DNA from 3 places in the Pandoraea faecigallinarum genome. Region 3 is predicted to be linked to each of the others. Evidence: predicted binding sites of a transcription regulator. Region 3 holds the regulator's gene; each other region holds the start of a gene.
What was found. The regulator sigma-54, encoded in region 3, starts transcription at its own class of promoters, with help from an activator protein. The targets are predictions, from matches to a motif close to TGGCANGNAANCTGCTTT.
Positions count from the first base shown of each region.

Region 1 (6,531 bases), 920 kb from region 3:
TCACCACCTTCACGACGGCGAGCATGAGCGGCACCTCGATCAGAACACCCACGACGGTAGCCAGAGCAGCTCCGGACTTAAGGCCAAACAGGCTAATCGCTGTCGCCACTGCCAGTTCGAAGAAGTTCGAGGCAGCGATCAAGCAGGACGGCGCGGCAACCTCGTGCGCGACACCAAGCTTGCGGTTGGCCAGATAAGCCAGCGTAGCGTTGATGATGACCTGAATCAGGATGGGCACGGCGAGAAGCACGATAACGCCTGGCTGCTCAATGATTTGCTCACCTTGGAAGGCAAAGAGCAGCACCAGCGTAAGCAACAGCGCAGCAATGGAAAACGGACCAATCTTCGCGAGTGCGCGCTGGAAACCAGCGTCTCCATTTGCCAACAGCACCTTGCGAAGGTACTGCGCAATGATGACCGGGATGATGATGTAAAGCACCACCGATGTCAGAAGCGTGTCCCAGGGAACCGCAATGTTCGAGATGCCCAGCAGCAAGCCGACAACCGGCGCAAACGCGAAAACCATAATCACGTCGTTTAGCGCTACCTGCGAGAGCGTGAAATACGGGTCACCCTTCGTCAGTTGGCTCCATACGAACACCATGGCGGTACACGGCGCAGCGGCCAGAAGAATCAGGCCGGCAACGTAGCTGTCCAACTGGTCAGCAGGCAACATCGACGCGAACACGTGCCGCACGAACACCCAGGCGAGGAACGCCATCGTGAACGGTTTCACCGCCCAGTTGATGACGAGCGTGACGCCAATGCCCCTGACCTGACTGCGAACCTTGCCCAGCGAAGCAAAGTCGATTCGCAGGAGCATCGGGATAATCATCACCCAGATGAGGATGCCCACGGGCAGGTTGACGTGTGCGACCTCAAGTGCGGAAATCGACTGCACGGCACCTGGCATCAGTTTGCCGAGCCCGATACCTGCAACGATGCACAAGGCGACCCACACGGACAGGTATCGCTCAAAGAACCCGATACCCCCGGCGGGTTTCTCCGACGGCGTATCGACGGTTTGACTGTCCGACATCTTCACTCCCCTTTCTCGCGTAGCGACGTGCCGATGTTCTGCATTTCCTTCTGAACCGCCATACGGTCGAGCTTATCGAGCGACAGCCGGGTGAACAATTCGATGCGCTTTTTTAGTCGTACGAAGGTATCTAGAAAAGCCCGGCGCTTTTCCTCTTCGGTACCGTCGACCTGCGACGGGTCGGGCACACCCCAGTGCGCCTTGGCCGGATGACCGGGCCAAATCGGGCAGACCTCCCCGGCGGCGTCGTCACAAACGGTGACGATGAAGTCGATGCGCGGTGCGCCGTCGACCGCAAATTCGTCCCAGCTCTTGCTGCGCAGCCCTTCAACCGAGATCTCCCGCGAGCGCAGCAACTCGATGCCGAGCGGATTCGGTGCCGTCCCGGGATGGCTGCCAGCACTGTAGGCGGCGAATCTGTCGCCGGCCAGTGCGTTCAACGCGGCCTCTGCCAGAATCGAGCGCGCCGAGTTGTGCGTGCACAGGAAGAGGACGTTGTATTTGCGTTGTTCGGTCACGAAAATTCTCCGCTTGACGGGCATGGTCGAGTTAAATCGACATTTCCAATATAATAGAAATGTTGATGCCCGACAAGCGCCGTTCGGACAGCAGGGTATAGGGCTGACTGAACACCAGATCCCCAAGGTGGGATTGTGGGATACACGCCTCACAGGTGAGGAATGGCTGCTCACGCGCCACATCCATCTCGATAGGCTTAGAATAGTTGCTTAACCATTGCGACCAAGCACCATGAAGGAAAACGACGCAGTCAAAGCGCTTGCCGCCTTGGCGCAGCCCACCCGCCTCGCGGTTTTTCGCCTGCTCGTCACGGCCGCGCCGGACGGGCTCAGCGTTGGTGTGATTCAGGAAGCCCTCGGTCTCGCGAGCGCTACGTTGTCCTTCCATTTGAAGGAATTGACTCACTCCGGCCTTGTCACTGCGCGCCAGGAGGGGCGATTCATCTATTACGCACCGGCAATTGACCACATGAACAGTCTCATCGACTTCCTGACGGAGAATTGCTGTCAGGGTGCCGAGGCCTGCACGCCGAAGAAAGCGGTCAAGTGCAAACCGAAGACGGTTGCAGCCTGACCTCGCTGCCTGTCCCTACATCCCCCCATTCCCACATCCATTCAGGTACGAGCACGAACAAGATGGCCGCCTGATTTGCCAAGGCACGCCAGCGGAGCCCTTCGCCCGTGCCGGCCACCTTCGATGATTCACCTTCATCACCAGTTCGTCTCGCGCTCCGGCGTCGCCGTGATCTTATGGATCGAGAGATCGGCGCCGTAGTACTCCTGCTCGTCGTCCAGCCGCAATCCGCTCACGCGTTTGATGACCCCGTAGACGATGTAGCCGCCGGCAAAGGCGATCGCCACGCCCATCAGCGTGCCGGTCAACTGCGCGACGAAGCTCACGCCGCCCAGCCCGCCGAGCCACGTCTGACCGAAGATGCCCGCTGCCAGACCGCCCCAGACGCCGCACACGCCGTGAAGCGGCCACACGCCAAGGACGTCGTCGATGCGCAGCCGGTTCTGGGTCACGGTAAAGAGCCACACGAACAGGCCGCCCGCCATCGCCCCCACGACCAGCGCACCGAGCGGATGCATGACGTCCGAGCCGGCGCAGACTGCGACGAGGCCCGCCAGCGGGCCGTTGTGGATGAAGCCCGGATCGTCCTTGCCGACCCACATCGCCACCAGTGTGCCGCCGACCATCGCCATCAACGAGTTCACCGCCACCAACCCCGAAATGCCGCCCACACGCTGGGCGCTCATCACGTTAAAGCCGAACCAGCCGACGATCAGTATCCACGCGCCGAGCGCCAGAAACGGAATCGACGACGGTGGATGCGCGGCTACCTGACCCTGACCGTTATAGCGCCCGCGCCGCGCACCCAGATGCAGCACGGCGGCGAGTCCGATCCATCCGCCCACGGCATGTACGACCACCGACCCGGCGAAATCGTGGAACGGAGCACCGAGCGCTCGCGTGAGCCAGTCCTGAATGCCGAGATGCCCGTTCCACGCAATGCCTTCGAAGAACGGATAGATCACGCCCACGAGGAAGAACGTCGCCACCGACTGCGGGTGGAACCGGGCACGTTCCGCAATCCCGCCGGACACGATGGCCGGAATCGCCGCCGCAAACGTCAGCAGAAAAAAGAACTTGATCAGCGCATAACCGTTGTGCTCGGACAGCACGGCCGCACTCGACCAGAAATCGACGCCGTACGCGAGCGGATAACCGATGAAGAAGTACGCAAGTCCCGAGACGGCAAAGTCCGTCAGGATCTTGACCAGCGCATTGACCTGATTTTTCTTGCGGACGGTGCCTAGTTCGAGGAACGCAAAACCGGCGTGCATGGCCAGCACAAGGATCGCGCCGAGCAGCAGGAACAGCACGTCGCCGGGTGTATTGGAATTGGGCATGAATGTGCTCTTTTGGTGCAAACGTGAGGAGAGATGACCACATGCAAGACCGATGCCAGAGATCATCATCGCCTTGATTTGCATAGGAGTTTTACCTGTCGATCCATCTTTGCGTGGAGCATGTTGCACGTTCGTGGTGCTGCAACCAAGCGGCGTGGGTGATCCGCGTGCACGCAAGTGCGTGCATGTGCGCCGGGACAGCCATGTGCCCGGCGCCCGGACGGGCCGAAGCCATGGGGCGGCCGGGCAGGGATCGGGCCTGACAGGAATCGATAGGAATCGACAGCGATCGGCCTGGCTCACGCGGTGCATCCCACGAATGTGCGGTATAGAATCAGGCGTTCATCGGCATGCGCATCATCACGAATCCATCACTGAGGAAAACCATGATTTTTGAAATCGCCCAGATCGAAGTGAAGCCCGGCAAGGAAGCCGAATTCGAACAAGGTGTCGTCAAGGCGGCGCCGCTGTTCAAGGGCTCGAAGGGCTGCCACGGCATGCGTCTGCTCAAGTCCATCGAGCAGCCGGCACACTACAGTCTTGTCGTGACCTGGGAAACGCTCGAAGATCACACCGTGCACTTCCGCAATTCGGATGCCTTCCAGCAATGGCGCGCGCTGGTAAGCGAGTGCTTCGCGGCACCGCCGAATGTCGGTCACGTGACGGAAGCTTTGATCGGCTTCTGAACATGGCGCGCATCGCGTGCGCGCGGATCTCGGTTGAATCAATAGGCGGCGACGGGACGAGCCTCCCTCGCCGCTTCTGTTTTGTGCGACGGGAAATAAGGGTTAACACGATATCAGTTACGAAAAGTTTTCAGATAACATGCAAACCAGAAAAGCACGAGACTCCGTAAGCGCATGACGACCAGGCCCAAGACCCTGACCGAACAGGTCGCGCAACAGTTGCTCGACGCGATCCGGCAGGGCGTCTATCCCGTCGGCACGAAGTTGCCGACCGGCAAGCAGCTTGCCGAAACGTACGGTGTGAGTTCCGCGGTGATTCGCGAGGTCACCGAACGCCTGCGCGCGCAGGGAATGATCGACAGCCGGCAGGGCGCGGGGGTAACGGTGAAGGCACGCACGCCGCAAAGCGGCTTTCAGGTGCCGGTCGGACAGGACGCGGCAGATCTCGCCAGCGTCTACGAACTTCGTCTGGATCTGGAGAGCACCGCCGCCGCACTGGCCGCCGTGCGCCACACGGACGAAGACATCCGGCGACTCGAAGACATTCTGGCCGGGCTCGAAACGAACCTGTATCACCCCGAGAACGGTGTCGAGTTCGACACCGCTTTTCACGCCGCCATTGCGCGCGCCACGCACAACCGCTATTACGCGGACTTGCTGCAATACCTGAACCTGCAAATCCGGCAGGTCGTGCAGGCCGCACGTACGAATACGTTGCGCCATGAAGGTCTGGCGGCGCAGGTGCATCAGGAGCACGTCGCCGTCTTCAATGCGATCAAGGCGCGCGATCCGCTGCTTGCCAAGGCGGCGGCACTCTCGCATCTGCTGCGCGCGTCGGCCCGGCTCGGGCTGACCTTGCCCGGACGCGACATCATCACCGGCGCCATTGCGCCGACGCGTGCCTGACATCCCACCCCGTTTCCCCGACGTCCCCGACGCGTACCGCCATGACCCTCACTGCTTTCGCTCAACGTCTCATCGATGCCGTCGGCGCCGACAGCGTTCTCACTTGCGCAGACGACATTGCGCCCTGGCTCGCCGACTGGCGCGGCATGTATCGCGGCTGCGCGCAGGCCGTCGTGCGTCCGCGCTCGACGGAGGATGTCGCGCGGATCCTCGCGCTGTGCCAGAGCACCGCCACGCCCGTCGTGCCGCGCGGCGGCAACACGGGGCTGTGCGGCGGCGCCACGCCCGACAAGTCGGCGCACAACGTGGTGTTGAGCCTCGATCGCATGAACGCCGTGCGCAGTCTGGACACCATCGCCAACACGCTGGTGGCCGAAGCCGGCTGCATTCTCGAAGACCTGCAACGTACGGCGCGTGACGCGAACCGCCTGCTGCCGCTCAGTCTGGCGGCCGAGGGTTCGTGTCAACTCGGTGGCAATCTCGCCACGAACGCCGGCGGCGTGAACGTCGTGCGCTATGGCATGACGCGCGAACTCGTGCTGGGAGTGGAAGCCGTGCTGCCGAACGGCGAGATCCTCCACGGCCTGCGTACACTGCGCAAGGACAATACCGGTTACGACCTCAAGCAGTTGCTCATCGGCTCGGAGGGCACGCTGGGCGTCATCACGGCGGCGGCGCTGCGCCTGTATGCGCCCACGCCGGTGCGCCAGGTCGTGATTGCGGCGGTCACGTCGCCGCGTCAGGCGCTGGAACTCTACGAACTGCTGTTCGCCGAGTGCGGCCCGCGCATGCAGGCATTCGAATTCTTCACGGGCGAGTGCGTCGATCTGGTCATGGCCCATGTGCCCGGCGTACGCGCGCCGTTCGGCGAGCGTCATCCCGGTTACGTGCTGGTCGAACTGGCCGATACGGCCGACGAGCAGGCGCTGGGGGCGTTGCTCGAACGCGTGATCGAGACGGCTATCGAGCGCGATCTGTGTGCGGACGCCGTGGTGTCGTCCACGCTGGCCCAGGTCGAGGAGATGTGGAAGCTTCGAGAGGAAATTTCCGAGGCGCAACGTGCCGACGGTCCGCATCTGAAGCACGACATCTCGCTGCCGATCGAATCGATTCCGGCGTTCATGACGAGCGCCGAAGCGCGCGTACGAGGCGTGTGTCCGCAGGTGCGCCCATTCATCTTCGGCCATTTCGGCGACGGCAATCTGCACTACAACCTGTCGCGTCCGGCAGGCGCGCCGGCCGATTTCATGGCCCGGCAGGGCGAAGCGATCACGGCCGAAGTGCTCGACGAAGTGGCGCGTTTCGGCGGCAGCATCAGCGCCGAGCATGGCATTGGTCAACTCAAGCGGGACTACTTCGTAAAGTACAAGTCACCGCTGGAGTTGCGTCTGATGCGCGAGATCAAGGCCGTGTTCGACCCGGCCGGCATCATGAACCCTGGGAAACTGATCTAACTGAGGAGTCGACA
Region 1 is NZ_CP011807.3:1,494,418-1,500,948, forward strand. Features, by position in the region: gene arsB (ACR3 family arsenite efflux transporter) at 1-1,039, opposite strand, end outside; gene AB870_RS06705 (arsenate reductase ArsC) at 1,042-1,557, opposite strand; gene AB870_RS06710 (ArsR/SmtB family transcription factor) at 1,790-2,131, shown strand; gene AB870_RS06715 (ammonium transporter) at 2,269-3,471, opposite strand; gene AB870_RS06720 (antibiotic biosynthesis monooxygenase family protein) at 3,858-4,157, shown strand; gene AB870_RS06725 (FadR/GntR family transcriptional regulator) at 4,332-5,063, shown strand; gene AB870_RS06730 (FAD-binding oxidoreductase) at 5,105-6,517, shown strand; gene AB870_RS06735 (amidohydrolase family protein) at 6,531-6,531, shown strand, end outside.
Region 1: AB870_RS06715 (ammonium transporter) is a predicted target of sigma-54. The motif match lies at 3,512-3,529, and genes of this name have one in related genera.

Region 2 (6,531 bases), 1.9 Mb from region 3:
AAACGCCCGACGCCGCCGCCGTACGCATAGCGGGATAACGCCGCGCGTATGGACTCGCCGAGATTCGCACCAGACCGGATCGTCACGCGCAGTTCGTGCTGCCCGCTCAACACACAGTCTTCCACACGGGGTAACGTGGGGACACCTGCATGTCGATAGACCCGTGAAAGCGCAGGTTTCATAGTCGATAGTCTCCTTGCTCTTCGAGCATCGTCTTGATTTGCTTTTTCACGATCTTGCCGTAGCCCGACTTGGGCATGGCACTCCAGAACACGAAGCGGCGCGGCCACTTGTAGCGGGCAATACGCGCTTCGAGATGCCCGAGCAGTTCATCGGCCTGTGCGGCCATGCCTTCCCGGGCGACCACCACCGCGAGCCCGCTCTCGCCCCACTTGGGGTCGGGCACGCCGAGCACCGCGCACTCCGAAACACACGGATGTGTGAGCAACGCTTCCTCGATCTCGCGCGGATAGACGTTCGAGCCGCCCGAGATGTACATGTCGGACGCCCGCCCCGTGATGTACAGGAATCCCTGTTCATCCACGTGCCCCAGGTCGCCGGTGTGGAACCAGTCGTCCTTGAAGGCCTTTGCGTTGGCGTCCGGATTGTTGTGATACCCCATGAAGACGGCCGGCCCGCGCACGCAAATCTCGCCCGACGCGAACGCCGGCTGACGCTGCCCGTGCTCGTCGAGAATCGCCACCTCCATGCCCGTGCGCGGCAAACCGCAGGTGCCCACGCGGGCATCCGGCGCGTTGTCGTCGTCGCTATGCAGCCACGGCGGCAGCACCGTGATGTTGCCCGTCACTTCGCCAAGGCCGTAGTACTGCACCAGCACGCGACCGAGCTTTTGCAACGCGTATTTCTGGTCGGCGCGATACATCGGCGCGCCCGCGTAGATCACGAAGCGCAGCGAACTATGATCGTAGCGGTCGACGGCCGGGTCCTCGACAAGCATCTTGACGATGGTGGGGACCGTGAACATGTTGTCCACGCGATGGCGCTCGATCGCCTGCCACACCTGCTCGGCGTCCATCTTCTCGCCCGGGAGCAGCACGCTGGCCGCCCCGCGCGCCGTGTTGACGATGGCGTGAATGCCGGCGCCATGCGAGAGCGGCGCCACGACCATCGAACGGCTGCGATACGTAATGCCCGGCATCAGATCCGCGAGGTGATTCGTGACCACGAACGCCATCTGTCCGTGCGAAAGCACACCGGCCTTCGGATGTCCGGTCGTGCCCGACGTGTAGAAGAACCACAGCGGATCCTCGTACTCGACCTCTTCCTCGTAACCCGGCGCGCCCAGATGTTCGGCCACCAGCGTCTCGTAATGCAATTCGCCTTCGCGCGGTGCGCCGATCGAAATCACATGGCGCAGCGCCGGGGACGCGGCGCGCACCGCGTCGACATGACCTTCGAAACCGGCGTCGTAAATCATCGCGCAGGCACCGCTCGACTGCCCCAGATAGGCGGCTTCGGGGGCGGTGATGCGGAAGTTCGTCGGCACCCACACGGCGCCGAGGCGAAACGCGATCCATGCGCTTTCGAAAATCGGCAGGTTGTTGCGCGAATGCACCAGTAGCTTGTCGCCTTTGCCGACACCGAGCTTGCGCAGGGCGTCGACCGCCGCATTCACGCGGGCGTCGATCTCGCCCCATGTCGTGACCTTGTCACCGACGATGAGGCCGGGCTCGTCCGGATGACGGCGGGCGACGTCGGCCAGCAGTCGGCCGAGATTCATGACCTTCTTGAGCATCTCTCGTCTCCTGTATGCACTCAGCGTGCTTCGAGAATGCTCACGTAGTTCGCCACCGCCGCGCCGCCCATGTTGAAGACGCCCGCGAGCTTGGCGTTCGGGATCTGCATCTCCCCGGCCGTGCCCGTCAATTGCATCGCCGCCATCACGTGCATCGACACACCGGTCGCGCCGACCGGATGCCCCTTCGCCTTCAGGCCACCCGACGGATTGACCGGCAGCAGCCCGTTCTTTTCCGTCAGCCCTTCAGCCAGGACATTCGCGCCCTGCCCCGGCTTCGCCAGGCCCATCGCCTCGTACTCGATCAGTTCGGCGATGGTGAAGCAATCGTGCGTCTCGACCAGCGACAGATCCCTGAGCGAAACCCCGGCAACGCCCAGCGCCTGGCGCCACGCGTGCTGACCGCCCTCGAACGCGAGCGGATCGCGCCGCGAGAGCGGCAGGTAATCGTTGACCTGCACCGCCGCGCGAAAGCCGACCGACTTGGGCATGGTGCGCGCGACGTCCGCCTTCGAGATCACGAGCGCTGCCGCCCCGTCGGAGACCATCGAGCAGTCCGTGCGCTTGAGCGGACCAGCCACGAACGGGTTCTTCTCGGAGACGTTGCGGCAAAAGTCGTAGCCGAAATCGCGGCGCATGTGCGCGTACGGATTCACACTGCCATTGCGATGGTTCTTGGCGGCGATACGCGCGAGGGCATCGGACTGATCGCCGTAACGCTCGAAATACGCCTGCGCGATGGTCCCGAATACGCCCGCGAACCCCCCGGGGATTCCGGCTTCCTCACGTGCATACGAACACTTGAGCAACACCTCGCCGACCTGCGGCGTGGCGAGCTCCGTCATTTTCTCGAAGCCGATCACGAGCACATGCGTGGCTTTGCCCGCTTCGATCGATTGCAGTCCGCCATGCACGGCAGCCGATCCCGTGGCGCACGCATTCTCGTAACGCGTGGCCGGCTTGAAGCGCAGCCCGGAAATGCGGTTGAAGACGAGCGAGGACGGGAAGTCCTGATACAGGAAACCGCCATTGAAAGTGCCAACGTGAATCGAATCGATCTGTTCGGGCGAAAGGCCCGCATCGTCGAGTGCGGCCTGAGCGACGTCGGCCAGCAGGACTTCGGCGTCGACGTTATCGAGTTTGCCGAACTGGGAGTGGGCCCAGCCGGTAAGGCATGCAGCAACCATGAAGTGTCTCCGGAAAAATGGGGTCATCCAGACTCCGGTGAGCAATTTCGATGCCAGCCCCGTGTAGCGCGACTGCGCGGACATTACGGAATATTACGGAATGCTCCGCAGTGCCGGATCTTTCACATCGACGGCTCGGTCAGTCGTCGTTGCGAAGTCGATGTCTTTCCTGCGCTTGTGGCGCTTTCGCAATTGACGCAAGCGTAAAGCGGGATTTGCCGCCGCATCAAGTGAATTTTGCATCGCGCCGGGTGAGCGCCGTTTGCTGTGCCGCAACAAGAAAACGCATCGCGCAACGGCTGCGACACCTGTCGCACCTTGCTCACCCGGCGATGCGACAGGTGTCGCAGGCCGAGCGCCAAATGCGACAGGTGTCACACCGGCGTCTTTTCGTCTATCCGGCCCCGATTCGCACATGCAGCAAAACGCACGGCCCGCGGCAAACCGGCTGCAAAGCCTTGCCTCGCCTGACGAACGGCGCTCCGGAGCACTCGCGAACGGAACACGGGATTTCACTAATGCTTAACAACGTAAGGGTTTTCCCGTTCGGGCACCGAACTGGCATTCGATTTGCGTAAGATTACCTAGCCACTTGCGAGCCGAATGTTCGGACATAGCGAAACGCTCGCGCATCGCCTTCCGAGTTGGCCGGGACATTGCAAGGCAGCACGCTCGCATGGCCCGAGCTTCAGACGCAGTCACAAACCTATAAACAAGGAGACATGCAGTATGAGCACCATGGATCGCCGCCACTTCATCAAGGTCGTGGCCGCCACATCGGCAGCTGCCGCTACGGGGTTGTACCAGACGCAAGCCCACGCTGCAGAATTTACGTTGAAGTTTGCCAACAACCTGCCTGTCAGCCACCCGATGAACATCCGCGCCAAGGAGATGGCGCAGAAGATCGCGGAGCAATCGAAGGGCCGCGTCGACTTCCAGATCTACCCGAACAACCAGCTCGGCTCCGACAGCGACATGCTCAGCCAGATCCGCTCGGGCGCGATCGACTACTTCACGCTCTCGCCGCTGATTCTCGGCACGCTCGTGCCGGCCGCGCAGATCTCGGGCGTGGGCTTCGCGTTCAAGGACTACAGCCAGGTGTGGGCCGCCATGGACGGCGATCTCGGCAAGCACGTTCGCGGTCAGATCGCGAAGACGACGGTGTTCGCGTTCGACAAGATCTGGGAGAACGGCTATCGCCAGATCACCACGAGCAGCCGTCCCATCAATTCGCCGGCCGATCTCAAGGGCCTGAAGATTCGCGTGCCGACCAGCCCGCTGTGGACGTCGATGTTCCGCGCGTTCGATTCGTCGCCCACGTCGATCAACTTCGCCGAAGTGTATTCGGCCTTGCAGACCCACATCGTCGAAGCGCAGGAAAACCCGCTGGCCCTGCTGACCACGGCCAAGCTCTACGAAGTGCAGAAGTACGTGTCGATGACGAACCACATGTGGGACGGCTTCTGGTTCCTGGCCAACAAGCAGAAGTGGGACAAGCTGCCGAAGGACTTGCAGGACATCGTCACCGCCAACGTCAACGCTGCCGCCGTGGCGCAGCGCGAAGACGTGCGCAAGCTCAATGAGGGCGTGACCGCCGAACTCAAGCAGAAGGGTCTCGTGTTCAATGCACCGAACAACGAGCAATTCCGCGAGAAGCTGCGCGCGGCGGGCTTCTATGCCGAATGGCACAAGAAGTTCGGCGACGAAGCATGGGCCATGTTGGAAAAGTACACTGGGAAGCTCGCGTAAATGGAAACGTTGACGATGACGGCCGAGCCGACGCACGCGCTCGCCCGCCTCTTCTGCCACGTCAACCGCGCGGTGATGAAAGTCACCGAAGCGGCTGCCGTGCTGCTGGTGGTGGCGGAGACTTTCATCCTGCTCGCGGGCGTGGTCTCGCGTTACGGGTTCGACAATCCGCTCACGTGGTCGGACGAACTCGCGCAGATCCTGTTCATCTGGCTGTCGATGCTCGGCGCCGTCCTCGCCCTGGACCGGGGCGAGCACATGCGTCTGTCCGCCATCGTCAACAAACTTCCCGCTGCATGGCGCGACTGGTTCCAGACCATGGCCGCGCTCACGGTATGCGTGTTCGTCGCCCTCATCATCATGCCGGCGTACACACATGCCATCGAACAGATGGACATCACCACACCCGCGCTGGAAATTCCTGACGGGCTGCGCGCCGCCGCCCTTCCGGTGGGCGCGGCGTTGATGCTCATTGCCGCGGTCTCGCGCATGGCGCGCTGCTCCAGCATGCGTCAGTTCGGCCTCGGCGTGCTGTTCGTCGCGGCACTCGGCGCTGCCCTCTGGCTCGGTCGTCCGACGCTCATCGCCATGGGCAACTACAACCTGCTGATCTTCTTCGTGCTGATCGTCGGCGCGTGCGTGGCAGGCGGCATTCCGATCGCGTTTGCCTTCGGAACGGCCACCCTGGCGTATCTGGCGCTCGTGACCGACGCCCCGTTGCAGATCGTCGTCAGCCGTATGGACGAAGGCATGTCGGGCCTGGTGCTGCTGTCGGTACCGTTGTTCGTGCTGCTCGGCGCGCTCATCGAAATGAGCGGGCTGGCGCGCAGCCTGATCGAATTCATGGCCTCGCTGCTCGGACACGTGCGCGGCGGCCTGCAATACGTGCTGCTCGGGGCGATGTTCCTCGTCTCGGGAATCTCCGGCTCGAAGGCCGCCGACATGGCCGCCGTCGCCCCGGCGCTCTTCCCCGAGATGCAGCGTCGCGGCTCCAAACAGGAAGACCTCGTCGCGCTGCTGTCGGCGACCGGAGCCATGACGGAGACGATCCCGCCGAGTCTCGTCCTCATCACGATCGGTGCCGTATGCGGCGTGTCGATCACCGCCCTGTTCGTCGGCGGCCTGCTCCCGGCGGTCATCGCAACGCTCGCCATCGTCGTGGTGTGCTTTGCCCGCTCGCGCAAGGAAGCGCCGAACGCGGCACGCCGTGCACCGTGGGGCGTGATCGACAAGACGTTCATCGTCGCGCTGCCCGCCCTCGCCCTGCCGATTCTCATCCGCACGGCCGTGATCGAAGGCGCTGCCACGGCAACGGAAGTCTCGACCATCGGCATTGCCTACACGATCGTCATCGGCCTGATCGTTCACGCTTTCAAGAAACATCTGAACTTCAAGCGTCTGTATCCGCTGCTCACCGAGACGGCGGCCCTGTCCGGTGCGATCCTGCTCATCATCGGCATGGCGACCGCCATGGCGTGGGCGCTCACGCAATCGGGCTTCTCGGCGAAGCTCGTCAGCCTGATGCACGGCGTGCCCGGCGGCCAGGTCGGCTTCCTGCTCATCTCGGTGGTCGTATTCATCGTGCTGGGCAGCGTGCTCGAAGGGATTCCGGCCATCGTGCTGTTCGGCCCGCTGCTGTTTCCGGTCGCGCGCTCGCTCGGCATCCACGACGTGCACTACGCCATGGTGGTGATCCTGTCGATGGGCATGGGCCTGTTCGCACCGCCGCTCGGTGTCGGATTCTACGCCGCGTGCGCCATCGGCAAAACGTCGCCCGACAAGGTGTTCAACCGGATGTGGACCTACATGGGCGCCCTGCTCGTCGCCCTGCTCGTCGTG
Region 2 is NZ_CP011807.3:3,934,739-3,941,269, forward strand. Features, by position in the region: gene AB870_RS17235 (PPC domain-containing DNA-binding protein) at 1-182, opposite strand, end outside; gene AB870_RS17240 (acyl-CoA synthetase) at 179-1,756, opposite strand; gene AB870_RS17245 (acetyl-CoA acetyltransferase) at 1,777-2,943, opposite strand; gene AB870_RS17250 (TRAP transporter substrate-binding protein) at 3,673-4,692, shown strand; gene AB870_RS17255 (TRAP transporter large permease) at 4,708-6,531, shown strand, end outside.
Region 2: AB870_RS17245 (acetyl-CoA acetyltransferase) is a predicted target of sigma-54. The motif match lies at 2,982-2,999, and genes of this name have one in related genera.

Region 3 (6,531 bases):
GGTGACTCGTGCCGGATGGCGGCCGCATCAGGGCTGCCAGTTCTCGAGTGCGATGGAAATATCCCTGGCGCTGGGCGCGTTGACCAGCGTCTCGCGCATGGTGCGATCCGAGAGCAGCTGCGCAATTTCGGAAAGGATCTCGAGATGTTGCTGTGTGGCCTGTTCGGGCACCAGCAGGAAAAACAGCAGGGAAACCGGCTGGCCGTCGGGCGCTTCGAAGGGAATCGCCTCTGCGAGACGAATGAATGCCGCCATCGGGTGCTTCAGGCCCTTGATGCGGCCGTGCGGAATCGCCACCCCTTCGCCGAGCCCGGTCGAACCCAGACGCTCGCGTGCGAACAGGTTGTCGGTGACCGTAGCGCGGGCAAGCGCGGCTTTGTTCTCGAAGAGAAGGCCGGCTTGCTCGAAGACGCGCTTCTTGCTGGTGACGGACAGTCCAAGCAGGATGTTGGACTCAGGTAAGAGTTTGAATAAACGGTTCATCTTGTAATGCGGGCGAACGCCTGGTCGCCCTCCAACCCCCGATTGACCTCGCATTATAGACCACCCGCCGCCGTGCTCGCGGCGAGCCACGGAACCGGGCCGAGCCATACAAAAGGGGCCGTTCAACGGCCCCGCGGTGGGTGATGCCAGACTTACGAAAGACGGATCTGCACTCGGGTGGTTCCTTACGGCTTTTCGTCAGTGTCTGTCATTGCGACTACCACGCCGGAACAGCGTTATTGCAGCGGTTCCGCCTCGGGAGGAGGCTGGTGGTGCTTGATGGCCTCGCGACCGTGATCCTGAACCTTGTCCTTGTACTGCATTACCTTGCGGTCGAGCATGTCGATCAGCTTGTCGATGGCGGCATACATATTCTCGTCACACTTCTCGACGAAAATCTCCTTGCCCTTGAGATTGACCGTGACGCTCGCGTTCTGGCGTCCCGCTTTCTCCTTGGACTTGTCGACAGAAAGAATCACCTCGACGCTGATGACCTGATCGAAATGGCGCAACACGCGTTCGAGCTTGTTGACGACATATTCTTTCAGTGATGCGGTGACTTCGAGATGATGTCCACTGATCTGAAGATTCATAGCTGCTCTCCTTGCTGAAATGCCGAAGTGCAGGCAGTGTCGACGCTGACGCTGGCCGGCATGAGCGCGAGCCATTGACGTGACGCAATGTCGCACTGCGGCGTAATGCCCCAGCGGCCAACATGGCGCACCAGGACTGTCCTACAAAGATTTGCGCAAGTTCACTGCGGGAATTCGCATGGCCTCGCGGTATTTCGCGACCGTTCGCCGCGCCACCACAAAACCTTGCTCTGCCAGCAGTTCCGCGATTCGGCTATCGGAAAGGGGGCTCTGCGGGTCTTCTGCTCCTATGAGTTGCTTGATGAGTGCGCGGATAGCGGTCGATGACGCAGCGCCTCCGGCTTCCGTTGCCACGTGCGATCCGAAGAAGTACTTAAGCTCGAAGGTCCCAAATGGAGTGAGCATGTACTTACTCGTCGTCACCCGTGAAATCGTGGATTCATGTAAACCCAGCGTATCAGCAATCTCGCGTAAAACCAAGGGCCGCATGCCGATTTCGCCATGCGTGAAGAAGTTCTTTTGACGCTCGACAATGGCCTGCGCCACGCGCAGGATCGTATCGAAGCGTTGCTGGATGTTCTTGATAAGCCAGCGCGCTTCCTGCAACTGCTGTTGGAGGTTGCCCGTACCGGGATCGTTCCGGTTGTTTCGCAGGATCCGCGCGTACATTTCGTTGATGCGCAGACGCGGCATGACCTCCGGATTGAGCTCGGCCGTCCAGCCGCTGCCTTGTTTGCGCACGAGTACGTCGGGCACAACGTAGTCGGCCTGCGGCGCACCGTAAGCGGCCCCCGGGAACGGATCGAGCGAACGAATGAGCTGATGGGCGGCGCGCAGGCTGTCTTCGCTCACGCCCAGCAGGCGGCGCAGCCGGGTGTAGTCGCGCGCGGCGAGCAATTCCAGGTGATCGGTGACGATGCGAAGCGATAGGGTGCGCACGTTGCTTGCCGGCAGCCGCTGGAGTTGCAGACGCAGGCATTCGGCGGGGCTGCGCGCACCCACGCCCGCCGGGTCGAAACTTTGCAGCAGTGCCAGCGCGGCGTTGATCTCTTCGGTCTCGAGCGCCAGTTCCTCGGGCATTTCCGCCTGAATCTCGTCGAGCAGCGAGCCGAGATAGCCGTCTTCGTCGAGCGATTCGATCAGGAATTCGACCAGTGCGCGATCGCGCGGCCCCGCCTTGGTCAGGCGCAGCTGGGCCAGCAGGTGTTCACGCAGGTTGGGGTGATCGACGTGGAGTTGCGGGCGCGCATTGTCGTCGTCGTCCGACGCACTTCCCGAGCGGGCAAAGTCGTTCAGGCTCCAGTCGCTGCCGTTGTCCTGCGCGCTGTCGTCGAAGCGGGCTTCGCCGTCGAGTTCGCGGGTTTCGTCGCGGCCGTTGGCCGGCTCGGCGCTGTCGTTCGAGCTGCTCGACGGCGTGGTCCGCTCGCTGCGCAGCGACCCGTCGGTGCCGACACGTACCGAACCCGCGAGCCAATCGTCCTCGCGTTCGAGCATCGGGTTCTGCGTGAGGGCGTGCTCGACTTCCTGTTGAAGTTCGAGCGTCGACAGTTGCAACAACCGGATCGATTGCTGCAACTGCGGCGTGAGGGTCAGGTGCTGCGAGGTGCGGAGTTGAAGAGTCGGTTTCATAGCGGTCTCGCCTTCATTGTAGAGGCTTTGTCACGCCAACGGAACCGGCCTGGCCTCCTATCGGAGGCAGGGTTTACATGCGAAAAATTTGCTTTACATCCGGAAATTTTCGCCCAGATACACGCGGCGGACGCTTTCGTCGGCAACGATCTGGTCGGGCGTGCCGGCAGCGAGTACCGAGCCTTCGCTGATGATGTACGCATGGTCGCAGATGCCAAGCGTCTCGCGCACGTTGTGGTCGGTAATCAGGACACCGATGCCACGGTCCTTCAGGAAGCGCACGATCCGCTGGATTTCCAGCACGGCGATCGGGTCCACGCCCGCGAACGGTTCGTCGAGCAAAATAAAACGCGGCTGCGTGGCCAGCGCACGGGCGATCTCCACGCGACGACGCTCGCCGCCCGATAGCGACATGGCCGGATTCTCGCGCAGATGGCTGACCTGAAGCTCGTCGAGCAGCGATTCGATGCGGCGCTCGATCTCGTCGCGCTTGAGCGGCTTGCCTTGCGCATCCACCTGCAATTCGAGTACGGCGCGGATGTTGTCCTCGACCGTGAGCTTGCGGAACACCGACGCTTCCTGCGGCAGATACGACACGCCCATGCGAGCGCGCTCGTGAATCGGCAGCTCGCTGATGAGGTTGCCGTCGAGCTGGATCTCGCCGTCGTCGGCGGGCACGAGCCCCACGATCATGTAGAACGACGTCGTCTTGCCCGCGCCGTTCGGCCCGAGCAGTCCCACGACCTCGCCGCTTTTCACGTCGAGCGAGACATCCTTGACGACGGTGCGTGCGCCGTACTGCTTCTTGAGCGAGCGCACCACGAGCGCGCTCGGCTTGCCCGACGGGCCGGCGCCCGGATGGGCGGTCGAGGGGTTGCTGTTGGCAGAATTACTCACGCGGATTCCCGATGTTCTTGGAAGGCGACAGCGGCGGCAGATCCCCCTTGGGCGCCGCGGCCGGCTTGCTTGCGCCGGGCGGCGTGCCTTGCGTGCCGGTCGCGTTGCGCGGGGCCAGCGTGGCACGCACGCGGCCGTTCGGATTGTTGGGGTTGACCTGGTCCGGGCCGCTGTTGGCCGTGTAGACCTCATTGTAAGTGTCGTACGTGATGACGCTGCCATGAATCTCGTCGAGCACCTTCGTCCCGCCGGCCAGACGCTTGAGCGTGGCCTGCGTGGTGAGCGTGGCGACTTCGGTCTTGCCGTTGTAATAGATCGTCTGGCCCCAGCCGTCGATGTACTCGTCGAGACCGTCGCGCTTCTGGCGCATATAGGCGAGCGGGCCGCCCGGCTTGTAATACGCCGTGGCGTACTGGTAGCCCTCCGGATCCTGGGTCACTTCGACGCGATCGGCCTTGAGGAGAATCGTCCCCTTGGTCATCGTCACGTTGCCGGTGAAGATGTTGACCTGCTTGAGGTCGTCGTAGCTCATGTGATCCGACTCGATATTGAGCGGCTTGTCACGGTCGGCGCGTTCGGCGTGGGCGAGCGGCGAGGCCAGCGCGCCGAGCATGGCAAAGGCGGCCGCCAGCGCGCGCAGGGCACGCAGCGATAGGGATGCGGGTCGCAGGTGAAGGCGATCGGTCATGGGGTCTTGGAGCCCTGTTTGGTCGGAGGTGGCGCGCTCGGCGCGGTGGGCGCACCGGACTGGCCGGGCGGCGGCGGACGGTTTCCGCCCAGCTCCGCCGGCTGGATCGTGCCGTGGACATTGCCGAGCAATTGTACGGCGCGCGAGATGTTATTGAAAATCATGCCGTCGCCGTACATCACGGAGGCGCCGCGAAAGAGCTGCACCGGCTTTTCCGTGCGGACGATGTCTTCGTTCACGAGCACCTGGAAATGCTCCGAGAGCGCGCGCATTTCCGGATCGCGAGGCCCGGGCTGACGCACCACGACAGCATCGTCGTACAGATCGACGACCGACATGTCGGCGTTAAGCGTGCCGCGCTTGCTCGTCGCGGTCACTTCCGGCTGATCCGGCGTGAACGCGCGCACGGCGGGCATCGTCATGGCCGTTGTCTGATCGTCCTCGAAATGCGTCATGTGAACGGAGTTGACGCGGTACTGCGTCGTGCCGTTCGGCGACAACATGGAAATCACCATGTCGTCCGCATAGTAGTCGGGGATGTGTTGCTTCACGTACGGCGCGCGATCGGCGTCCGAGGGCAGCGTGCGTTGCACGAGCCAGTACGTGCCTGCCGCCAGACCCGCGAGCACGACGATGGCGATCAGCGAAGCCGGAGACACGCGTTGAATGGCCATAAGTGGATCGGCTCCCTCGGTGCGTCAGGCGAGCGCTTCGGCGAGCAGGGCGTCGTAACGACCCTGTGCGCGCAGCACGAAGTCGCACATCTCGCGCACAGCCCCTTCGCCGCCGCGCGTGCTCGCAATCCAGTGGCAACGCGCCTTGACTTCGGCGTGTGCGTTGGCCGGGCACGCCGCGAACCCCACGCGCGTGAGCACCGGCAGATCGGGCCAGTCGTCGCCGATATGGCCGCAGACGTCGGCCGTCGCGGACACCTTGGCGCACAGGTCTTCGAACGCGGCACGCTTGTCCTGTACGCCCTGATAGACGTGCGCCACGCGCAGGTCGGCGGCGCGTCTGGCGACGATGTCGGACTGACGTCCGGTAATGATCGCGGTGACGATGCCCGCTTCGGCGAGCAGCTTCAGGCCATGGCCGTCGAGCGAATCGAAGGTCTTGATGACTTCGCCTGCCGGGCCGTAGCGCAGACCGCCGTCGGTCAGCACGCCGTCGACATCGAACACCATCACACGCAGGCGCGCTGCGCGCGCAGTGGCGGCGGCAGCGTCGAAGAGGGTATTGCCGGGATGACTCATGGACAGGAAACTCACACGACCTTGGCGGCGAACAGGTCGTGGACGTTCAGCGCACCGACGAGGCGGTCGTTCTCGGTCACGAGCAGTTGCGTGATGCCGAAGCGCTCCATCAGTTCGGCGGCCTCGGCGGCAAGGTGGTCGGGGCCGATCGTGCGCGGGCCGGCCTTCATGACGTCGGCGAGCTTGAGCGAAGTGAAATCGAGCGTTCGCTTGAACAAACGGCGCAGATCGCCGTCGGTAAAGATACCCACGACGCGGTCGTCGGCGTCCACGATGGCGGTCATGCCGAGTCCCTTGGCGGTCATCTCGATGAGGGCTTCGGAGAGGCTGGCATTGCTGTTCACGCGCGGAATCGCGTCGCCCGTGCGCATCACGTCGCGAACGAAGGTCAGCAGACGTCGGCCGAGTGCGCCGCCCGGGTGCGAGCGGGCGAAGTCTTCGGCACCGAAGCCGCGGGCGTCGAGCAGGGTCACGGCGAGCGCATCGCCGAGTGCGAGCGCGGCCGTGGTGCTGGCCGTCGGAGCAAGACCCAGCGGGCAGGCTTCCTTTTCGACGTGCGCGTCGAGGTGCACGTCGGACAGGCGGCCCAGACTGGACGCGGCATTGCCGGTCATGGCGATGAGTTTGGCGCCGATGCGCTTGATCATCGGCAGGATACTCACCAGTTCGCCGGTTTCGCCGGAGTTCGACAGGGCGACGACGACGTCGTCGGCGGTGATCATGCCCAGATCGCCGTGGCTGGCTTCCGCCGGGTGGACGAAGAAGGCGGGCGTGCCGGTGCTGGCGAACGTGGCGGCAAGCTTGCGGCCGATGTGGCCGGACTTGCCCATCCCGGTGACGACGACTCGTCCCTTGCAGGCGAGCAGAAGCGAGACCGCTTCGAAGAAGCTGTCGTCGAGGTGCGCGGACACGCGTTCGATGGCGTCGGCTTCAATGCGCAACACCTCCCGGGCGACCTCTAGTGCCCGGCCTGGATTGATTTTCGCTA
Region 3 is NZ_CP011807.3:575,607-582,137, forward strand. Features, by position in the region: gene AB870_RS02635 (PTS sugar transporter subunit IIA) at 28-537, opposite strand; gene hpf (ribosome hibernation-promoting factor, HPF/YfiA family) at 720-1,076, opposite strand; gene AB870_RS02645 (RNA polymerase factor sigma-54) at 1,218-2,705, opposite strand; gene lptB (LPS export ABC transporter ATP-binding protein) at 2,799-3,602, opposite strand; gene lptA (lipopolysaccharide transport periplasmic protein LptA) at 3,595-4,290, opposite strand; gene lptC (LPS export ABC transporter periplasmic protein LptC) at 4,287-4,964, opposite strand; gene AB870_RS02665 (KdsC family phosphatase) at 4,989-5,543, opposite strand; gene AB870_RS02670 (KpsF/GutQ family sugar-phosphate isomerase) at 5,555-6,531, opposite strand, start outside.